DNA from 4 places in the Blastococcus sp. SYSU DS0669 genome. Region 2 is predicted to be linked to each of the others. Evidence: riboswitches for the same ligand, from Rfam matches in the RefSeq annotation. Region 2 holds a riboswitch; each other region holds the start of a gene.
What was found. A riboswitch is a leader RNA that binds a small molecule or an ion and turns the genes downstream of it on or off. The one in region 2 is predicted to bind cyclic di-AMP.
Positions count from the first base shown of each region.

Region 1 (2,191 bases), on a different contig from region 2:
GGCCATCAGCGTCCGCGGCGACTGAAACGGCTCAGCAGTCGCTTGAGCAGGTTGGCCTTGACGAGCCCTGAGATCAGTCCCATGACGTCCTCCTCCATCGGGTGGTGCGGGGATCGACGGCATGTACCCGCGCGCTGCGGGTTCCATGTGCCGGGCGCCCTACACTCCAGGGCACGACGGACGAGTCGGCCGGGCGGTCGCGTCGGCGGGGGAGACCCCGTCGCCGAGGAACGTCCGGGCTCCACAGGGCAGGGTGGTCGCTAACGGCGACCCGGGGTGACCCGCGGGACAGTGCCACAGAAAACAGACCGCCGGCGTTCGCGCCGGTAAGGGTGAAACGGTGGTGTAAGAGACCACCAGCACGCCGGGTGACCGGCGTGGCTCGGTAAACCCCACCCGGAGCTAGGTCAAGAAGGAACGGCGGTTCGCCGCCGTTCCGCGCAGGCGTTCGAGGGCGGCCCGCCCGAGCCTGCGGGTAGACCGCTGGAGCCTGCCGGCAACGGCAGGCCTAGATGGATGACCGCCCATCGGGAGGCCGCAAGGCACCCGTGGACAGAACCCGGCGTACAGGCCGACTCGTCCGTCCCCCGCCCGACGCCGGCCACCGGCCGGTGCGGTCGGGACGTCACCCGGACGGGTGAACGGAGGCGCTGCGCGCACGGTTGGTGACGCGCCGTGCGGCCGTGCGGAGAGTTCTCGAAAAGGACCGGTCCGGCCTGTGGCGAGCCGATCCTGATACCTACCGTTCCCTCCGTCCGCCGATCGGCGGGCCCGGATGGCCGCCCGCCGAACCTGCCCACGGCCACCCCGGAGTCATAGACGCACGGGCAGGCGCGGGGGACCCACCGTTCGTGGCCCCTCCGGGACCTCGGGGTGAAGCCGCGCCATGCGCGGCCGGGCAGCTCTCGCCCGAACCCGACAGCTAACCCCGCAGGCGGCGAGAGGCTCACCACTCCATGCCCAACAGCCATCGCACCGTGGGGCGGCACCGTCGTCCCTCCCGCAACCGCGCCATGACCACCGTGGCGTACCCGGCCGTCGTCCTCGCCGCGGCCTCGGCCCTCACCCTCGGGACCATGGGCTCCGCGGCCGCCCACCCCGGCGCGCACACGGTCAGCCCCGGCGACACCCTCAGCAAGCTCGCGGCCGAGCACGGCACCACCTGGCGCAGCATCTACGACGCCAACCGCGACACGATCGGCGGGAACCCCAACCTGCTCCGCGTCGGCCAGGTCCTCACCATCGGCGGCGGCGTCGCGCCGGCGGCGGCGCCTGCTGTCGCGACGGGGTCGTACACCGTGGTCGCCGGCGACACGCTCGGCAAGATCGCGGCCCGCCACGGCACCACGTGGCAGGACCTGCACGCCCTGAACCTCGGCGTCATCGGCCCCGACGCGAACGTGCTGCGGGTCGGTCAGGTCCTCGCCCTCAGCGGCGGGGGACTGGCTCCCGAGCGCGCCAGCCGGGACGAGCGGCCCGCCCCGGCTCCCGCACCGGCCCCGGCCCCGGCCCCCGTCCCGGCCCCGGCGGCGACCTCGGCGGCCTACGACCAGTGGGACGCGCACGTCCGCCCCGACGTCCAGGAGATCGCCGAGGTGCACGGCGTCGGGACGGTGCTCACCCGCCCCGGCCACAGCCCCACCGCGGGCCTCGCGGCCGACTTCATGGTCTACGCCGACTCGGCCAAGGGTGACGCCGTCGCCCAGTACGTGATCGACAACGCGGCCCGGCTCGGCGTGGAGTACGTGATCTGGGAGCAGCGGATCGCCGGTACGTGGACCGGCTGGGCCTGGCAGGGCATGGAGGACCGTGGCTCGCCCACGGCCAATCACATGGACCACCCGCACGTGGCCTTCCTGCCGTAACCACACACCGCACGACGACGAGCGCCCCCTGCCCGGATCCCCGGGTGGGGGGCGCTCGTCCGTCGAGGTGCTGTCGTACGCCGGTCAGCCCCGGCCGACCGGTCAGACGGCGACGGCGGTGACGAAGGTGCAGATGCCCTCGCCCGACTCCGCCCGCGGCCGCAGCCCGATCGCCCACAGCAGCGCGGTCTCGACCCGGTGCGCCACCTTCCGCAGGCCCACGTACCAGGTCGACCCCCCGCTGGTGACGGTGATGTCGCCGAACCCTGCCGTCCGGATGTGCTCGACGAGCATCCAGTCGGGGAGGATCGAGATGTGGCCGGGCT
Region 1 covers NZ_JBJHAE010000012.1:111,000-113,190, forward strand. Annotated here, with positions in the region: RNA gene rnpB (RNase P RNA component class A) at 182-583, shown strand; cyclic di-AMP (ydaO/yuaA leader) riboswitch at 811-949, shown strand; gene ACI792_RS13630 (LysM peptidoglycan-binding domain-containing protein) at 1,014-1,865, shown strand; gene ACI792_RS13635 (class I SAM-dependent methyltransferase) at 1,968-2,191, opposite strand, start outside.
Region 1: linked by a shared signal. The riboswitch ahead of ACI792_RS13630 (LysM peptidoglycan-binding domain-containing protein) and the one ahead of ACI792_RS19845 (hypothetical protein) in region 2 are both predicted to bind cyclic di-AMP.

Region 2 (2,191 bases):
CGCCCTACCGGCCGCGGGGATCCGCTCCGAGAGGGACAGCACGCAGGCACCCGGCCGGGATCCGCCGGGTCACCTGGGAGCCGCTGCGGGAGTGCTCAGTTGTAGTTGACGTGCACGTGGTCGAAGTGGTTCGCCGTGCCGCTGCCGCGGTCCTCCATGGCCTGCCAGGAGCCGCCCGGCGAGGAGAGCATCCGCTGCTCCCAGATGAGGTAGTCCACGCCGAGCTCGGCCCAGTGCGCGCGGTGGTACTCGACGATGGCGTCCCCGAGGGCGGCGTTCGACATCACCATGTAGTCCAGCGCCAGCCCCGAGGGGTGCCCGCCCGGGTCGGCGGCGCTGGGCCGGGTGCCGCCCAGGGTGATCCCCGCGGCGCCGGGCACGTTGCTGACCACGGCGTCGGCCGCGGCCTGGACCTGCGGGCGCACGCTGCCGGAGCTGTTGGTGATGCGGGCGACGGCGGAGGCCGCCACCGAGGCGGCGGCGGTGGCTGCCGCCCGCGCCTGCTGCGTCGGGCTGGCCGGGGCCGCCGGGGCGTGCTCGTGGGCCTGCTCGGCCGCCGCGGCCTCCGCCGCCGCGGCCTCCTCGGCCGCCTTCTTCTCGGCCTCGGCGCGGGCCACGGCCTCCGCCTCCGCCTTCTGCCGGTCCAGCTCCGCCTGGTCGGCGGCGGCCTGGGCCTGCTGCGCGGCGGCCTGGTCGGCCTCGCGCGTGCTGCGGCTGGCCGCCAGGTCCTCCAGCGCCTGGAGGTCCTCGGTGACGTCGACGGGGCCCGACTGCGCGGAGAGGCCCAGCTCCTGGGCGACGCTGACGGACTCGGAGGTGGTGGCCCCGGCCTGGACGGCGGGGTCGGTACCGACGAGGCCGTTGACCAGGACGGCGCCGGCGACCGCGACGGCGAGGTAGAGGGCCGGCCGGCGGACGGACGCCGGCGGGCGGTGGAGGGCGAGCCGGCCGCGTCGGCCGGTGGTGGTGCGGGGGTCCATGGTGTTCGGGTGCTCCGGGGTGTGGGGCGCGGTCGGCCGGTGACGGCGGACCGCGGAGGATGCGGACAGCGGGCCCGGGCGCGGGTCGCGGGGCCGGCACGCAGCGGCGGGGAGGCCGGTGCGGGTCGGCGGGCGACCGGCGGGGCGCCGGGCGGCGCGTGCGATCAGATCCGCGGACGGGCCCGGAGGCGGCGGTGCCGGCGGGCGCAGGGTCGTGCGGCGGTGCAGGGGCGCGCCATTCGGGGCGGCTCTCCGTTTCTTCCGTGGTGCCGCCTACCGGGTTAGCTGACGGATTCGGGCGCAGGAAGTCGCCCTACCCGCGCCGTCACGTGGCCGGCGCGCGATTCACCCCAGTGCTGCGGTGGGTCCCCGGCCCGTCCCGGAGGACGGCTCGGCGGCGCCCGGCGGACCTCCCCTGGCGGGGAGAGAACGACCGACCGGGGCGCAGCCACCGTAACCGTCGTTATGCAGTCGTGACAATCCGCAGGCGCCGATTTCCAGGACGTGACGTGTGTCGCGGTGGGCCGCCGGCCCGGTCGGTGGTGTAGCGCGGGCGCGCGTCAGCCGGCGTCCGCCCAGGACCGCACGACGGCGACGTCGAGCGGGAAGTCGACGGGAAAGGCGCCGAACAGCAGCCGCCCGGCGGTCGCCGCGGCGGCGCGGACCGCCTCGGCCACCTCGTCGGCCAGGTGCTCGGGCGTGTGCACCACCACCTCGTCGTGGAGGAAGAACACCAGGTGCGGCCGCGCGCCGACGGTGTCGCCGTCCCCGAGCCGCCACAGCCGGTTGCGGAGGTCGGCCAGCCAGCACAGCGCCCACTCCGCGCCCGTGCCCTGGACGACGAAGTTGCGGGTGAACCGGCCCCAGGCGCGGCGGGCCCGGTCCCCTTCCTCGTGCGGCCACGCCCCGGGCCGCGGCGACCCCCGGCCGAGCAGGGTGTGCACCACCTCGCCGCGCTCCCCGGCGCGGGCGGCGTCCTCCACCAGCCCGATGGCGCGGGGGTAGCGGCGCGCCAGCCGGGGCATCATGCGCCCGCTCTCACCCCGGGTGCCGCCGTACATCGCGCCGAGGATGCCGAGCTTGGCGTCGGCCCGGGTGGCCACGGTGCCCGCGGCGACCATCCCCGCGTAGAGGTCGGCGGCCCGCGCCGCCTCGGCCATGGCGCCGTCCCCGCTCATCCCCGCCAGCACCCGCGGCTCCAGCTGGGCGAC
Region 2 covers NZ_JBJHAE010000032.1:18,985-21,175, reverse strand. Annotated here, with positions in the region: gene ACI792_RS19845 (hypothetical protein) at 96-980, opposite strand; cyclic di-AMP (ydaO/yuaA leader) riboswitch at 1,251-1,377, opposite strand; gene ACI792_RS19840 (bifunctional 3'-5' exonuclease/DNA polymerase) at 1,541-2,191, opposite strand, start outside.

Region 3 (2,191 bases), on a different contig from region 2:
GGGCGCGCGGGACCGGTCAGCTGCAGCTGCCGCCCAGGGAGATGCCGCGCTGCGCCAGCCACGGGACGGGGTTCGTCCGGTCGGCGTAGAGGCCGCCGCGGTGCACCTCGAAGTGCAGGTGCGGACCGGTGGACTGGCCGCGGTTGCCGACCTCGGCGATCTGCTGCCCGCCGCTGACGACCTGCCCCGGTGACACGAAGAACTGGTTCACGTGCCCGTAGACGGTGATGACCCCGTCGTGGTGCTGGATCGCGACGGCGAGCCCGAAGCCGCTGGCCGGCCCGGCCTGCAGCACCACGCCCGGCTCGGGCGTGTAGATCGGGGTGCCGATCGGCGCGGCGATGTCCACGCCGAGGTGCATCGTGCCCCAGCGCGCCCCGTAGCAGGAGGTGACCCGGCCCTGGGTGAGCGCGGCACCGCTACCACCCGGCGCGGCCGCCACCGTCATGACCGCGGCCTGCTCCGCCGCCTGCGCGGCGTCGTACGCGCGGGCGGCGTCCTCGGCGCCCCTGACCTCGAGCAGCCGGATCTCCGCGTCCCGCAGCTGCTGGTCCAGGCTGGCCTTCTCCGCGGTCAAGGCGTCGAACTCGGACTGCGCCGCGGCGAGCAGACGGTCGGCCTCCCCCTGGGCCTCCTGCGCCGTGCGGGCGGCGGCGTCGCGCTCGGCGACGGCGGCCTTGGCCTCCTGGTCGAGCCGTGCCTCGCGCGCCTCGGCGATCCGCAGCTCCTCCAGGACCCGGGCGCGGTCCTCGCCGAGCAGATCCAGCGTCGCGGCCTGCTGCAGCAGCTCACCCGGGCCCTCGGCGTGCAGGACCATCTCGAGCTCGGTGAACGCCTCGTCGCTGCCCATGTAGGCCTCCCGGCCCAGGGTGGCGACGTCGTCCTGGGTGCGGCCGACGGCCTCCCGGACGGCGGCGAGCTCGGCGGCGATCGCGTCGGCGTGCTGCCTGGCGCGGTCGAGCTCGGCCTGGGCGGTGAGCACGGCGCCGCTGGCCTCCTCGGCCTGCAGCGTCATCTGCTGCAGCCGCTCCTCGGCCTCGCGGACGCGCTGCTCGATCGTCGCGACCTCGGCGGCGACGCGGTCGTGCTCGCTCTGCGCTCCACTCGGGGCCGCCGACGAGGACTGCGTCCCGATCAGGGACAGGGCCAGCAGCGCGGTGAGGGCGATGGTCGCCCGGCCGGCGGCGCGGCGTGGTCGCCGCAGGCTGCGGCGCAGGTGGTGCATGGTCGCCAAGGCGACGGTCTCCGTTCCTCGGTCCGCCTACCAGGTCAGCTGACGGGTTCGGGCCGGAACGTGCCCTACCAGCCTGCCCGTGGAGGCGCAGGCGGGATTCACCCCAGAGAACATGGGTCCCCGGTCCCCGCGGCGGTCAGACCGCGGAGTTCGGCGGGGCCCGCCCGAGCCCCCGGGTTCGGGAGCGGGATCGGGTGGGCCGCGAGAGACGGTACAAGCTAAACCTGGATATGTCACAGGCGCATAACGAACCATCTCGGTCCGCCACTCGGGTCCCGAGTCGCGACGCGGGTGACGTACCGGCGTCTGGCAGGCTGCTAGAGCCGGGGCGGTAGCTCAGCCGGTCAGAGCATGGGACTCATAATCCCTGGGTCGTGGGTTCGAGCCCCACCCGCCCCACTCGGCGCCCTCTGGGCGAGGCCCGGACATGAGGAGTGTCACGTTCCCGGGTCGTGCGGTTCGGGGTCCGCCGTCCCGGGCTCGTCGCCGAGCAGTGCCGCGGCGCGCGGGTGCCACGCCGAGCCGCCGGCCGCGACGGCCCGGATGTGACCGGAGAGCTCGGCGGGATCGTCGTCCTTCAGCAGGTAGCCGGCTGCGCCGATCGCCCGGGCCTCGCGGACGCTGGCCGGGTCGAGGCCGCCGGTGAGGAAGACGATGCGGACCTCCGGGTGAGCGGTCCGCACACCACGGGCCGCCGTCAGGCCGTCCATCACGGGCATCTGCAGATCCAGGAGCAGGACGTCGGGGCGCAGCTGCCGCACGGCGTCGGCGACCTCCGTCCCGTCCGCGCACTGCCCGACCACGGCGATGCCGCCGGCCGCCTCGAGCAGCTCGGTGAGCGCTTCCCGCAGGAAGGGGTGGTCGTCCACGACCACCACCCGGATCTCGGACACCTCTCGTCCCGCCTTCCGTGCCCCCCGTGCGTCACGGAACGCGCGGACCGCGTGCGCGCCTTCC
Region 3 covers NZ_JBJHAE010000012.1:73,388-75,578, reverse strand. Annotated here, with positions in the region: gene ACI792_RS13450 (peptidoglycan DD-metalloendopeptidase family protein) at 17-1,225, opposite strand; cyclic di-AMP (ydaO/yuaA leader) riboswitch at 1,259-1,390, opposite strand; tRNA gene ACI792_RS13445 (tRNA-Ile) at 1,560-1,633, shown strand; gene ACI792_RS13440 (response regulator) at 1,672-2,127, opposite strand.
Region 3: linked by a shared signal. The riboswitch ahead of ACI792_RS13450 (peptidoglycan DD-metalloendopeptidase family protein) and the one ahead of ACI792_RS19845 (hypothetical protein) in region 2 are both predicted to bind cyclic di-AMP.

Region 4 (2,191 bases), on a different contig from region 2:
GGCGAGCCGTTCGGCGTCGACGCCGACGGGGTGCCGGTGGTGCTGATCCGCACCGAGGACGAGGTGCGCGCGCTGGGCGGGCGCTGCCCGCACCTGGGCGGCCCCATGGCGGAGGGGTGGCTGCACCGGGACGAGCTGGTGTGCCCGTGGCACGGGTCGCGGTTCGACCTCGACACCGGGGAGCCGGCGCAGGGGCCGTCCACGGCGCCGCTGCCCTGCTACGACACCCGCGTCCGCGACGGCGCGGTGGAGGTGCGGCGGCGGGCCCGCTGGCGCACCCCGACGGCCGTGACCACGGTGGAGGAGGCGTCCCGGTGAAGGCCGACGAGGTATTGATCGCGCACCACGACGTGCTGCGCGGGCTGCTGCGCGAGCTGGCGGAGACGACCGAGGGGCAGGCCGCCCGCCGGGAGGAGCTCCGGGACGAGTTCCTGCGCGAGATCGAGATCCACGCCCAGATCGAGGACGAGCTCTTCTACCCCGCCGTCCCCGACGTCTCCCCGTTGCTGGCCCTCGCGCACGCCGAGCACCGGCAGATCGACGACCAGGTCGCCACCGTCATGCGCATGGACGTCACCGACCCGGAGTTCGCCACCGAGGTGCGCATGCTGGAGAAGACGGTGCGCCACCACACGATGGAGGAGGAGGAGCGGATGTTCCCCCAGTCGCACGCGCTGGGGGAGCAGCGCCTCGAGGAGCTCGGTGAGCAGCTGCGCGCGCGGAAGCAGGAGCTGGCCGAGTCCGGCGGGATGCGGCTGATCATCCGGCTCAAGCGCGCCACCCTGCGCCACGTGTAGCCGCGCGGCGGGCCCCCGGTCGTGCGCGGACGACCTGGGACCCGCCGTCGCAGGCGCTCAGACGATGCGGCGCGCGGTGTTGTAGCCCCACATGCTGTCGACGGGCACGACCGCGACCGGGTTGCCGAAGGTCGAGGAGTGCACCATCAGGCCGTCGCCGATGTACATGCCGACGTGGCCGACCGGGTCGTAGAAGAAGACCAGGTCGCCGGGCTGCAGGGAGGCCCGGTCCACGTAGTGGCCGGCGGTCGACTGGGCGCGGGAGGTCCGCGGGATCTCGATGCCCGCCGCCTGGTAGGCCGACCAGGTGAGACCGGAGCAGTCGTAGCCCCCCGGGCCGGTGCCGCCCCAGATGTAGGGCTTCCCCTGCTGCGCCAGTGCCGTGTCGACGGCGACCTGCGCGGCGTGGTTGGGGGCGACGGCGGTGGTGGTGACGACGGTGCCGGTGCCGCCGCCGCCGTCACCGGTGGAGGCGGTGGCGGTGAACGGGGTGAGGGCGATCCCCGCACCGGTGAGGAGCGCGAGCGCCGCTCCGCGGAGCGAGCGACGGGTGGTGGTCGTGCGAGTGGTCGTCATGGACGACGGTTTCTCCTGTTCTCCGACAACCGCCTACCGGGTGAGCTGACGGGTTCGGGCGGGGAACGCGCCCGGCGCCCCGGACAGGCCGGTGGCGCTTCACCCCACTACTGCGGTGGGTCCCCGGTCCGGGCTCCGGCGTGCGCCGGCGCCCGGTTCGGCGGTGTCCGTCCGGGTGTCACCGGGGGCGGTGACGGGGGAGCCCGGCCGGACCGGCGACGACGCTAGGTCGGTCACGGAAAGGTCACAAAGCGGCCGACACGCCACCCGTGGGGGTCGCGGGGCGGAGTCCGCGCGGGGGCTCCGGACCGCGACTCGCGAGCCGACCACGGGAGATCCGTCGGCCCCGGACGGGCCGCCTCGGCACCGGGTGACCGACCGTGTGCGGCCCTGTACTTCTCCGGACGGCGGCGCTCCTGCACTCTGCGTGCTCGTCCACTCCGACCTCGTAGCCAATTCCTCAGCCGACGTCGCAGCCGCACAGGCAGTCCTCGACGTGCACCGGCCGGCCGCTCCGGTCGTCGAGCTCGTCGCATGCCGGTGGGCACGCGCACGACCAGCCGTCGTCGAGGTGCCGGAAGGCTCCCGACTCGAATCGCCGCCGGAGCTCCTCCTGCCGCCGTCGGGCGGCGGCCGCCCGACGGGCCGCGGTGCGCTCCTCCGGGGAGTCGCCGGGCCGGGGGACGAGGTGGTCGTCCGGGCGGTCGCGCTCGCGGTCGGCGGGGTCCACCCAGGGGCATCGACGGTCGAAGGTGTACGTCGGTCGTGGTCGCCGGGGCTGGTGCTCCCACCGCGAGGCGCGCTCCTCGCTCAGCATC
Region 4 covers NZ_JBJHAE010000009.1:92,154-94,344, reverse strand. Annotated here, with positions in the region: gene ACI792_RS11715 (Rieske 2Fe-2S domain-containing protein) at 1-318, shown strand, start outside; gene ACI792_RS11710 (hemerythrin domain-containing protein) at 315-797, shown strand; gene ACI792_RS11705 (C40 family peptidase) at 855-1,373, opposite strand; cyclic di-AMP (ydaO/yuaA leader) riboswitch at 1,389-1,546, opposite strand; gene ACI792_RS11700 (helix-turn-helix domain-containing protein) at 1,834-2,191, opposite strand, start outside.
Region 4: linked by a shared signal. The riboswitch ahead of ACI792_RS11705 (C40 family peptidase) and the one ahead of ACI792_RS19845 (hypothetical protein) in region 2 are both predicted to bind cyclic di-AMP.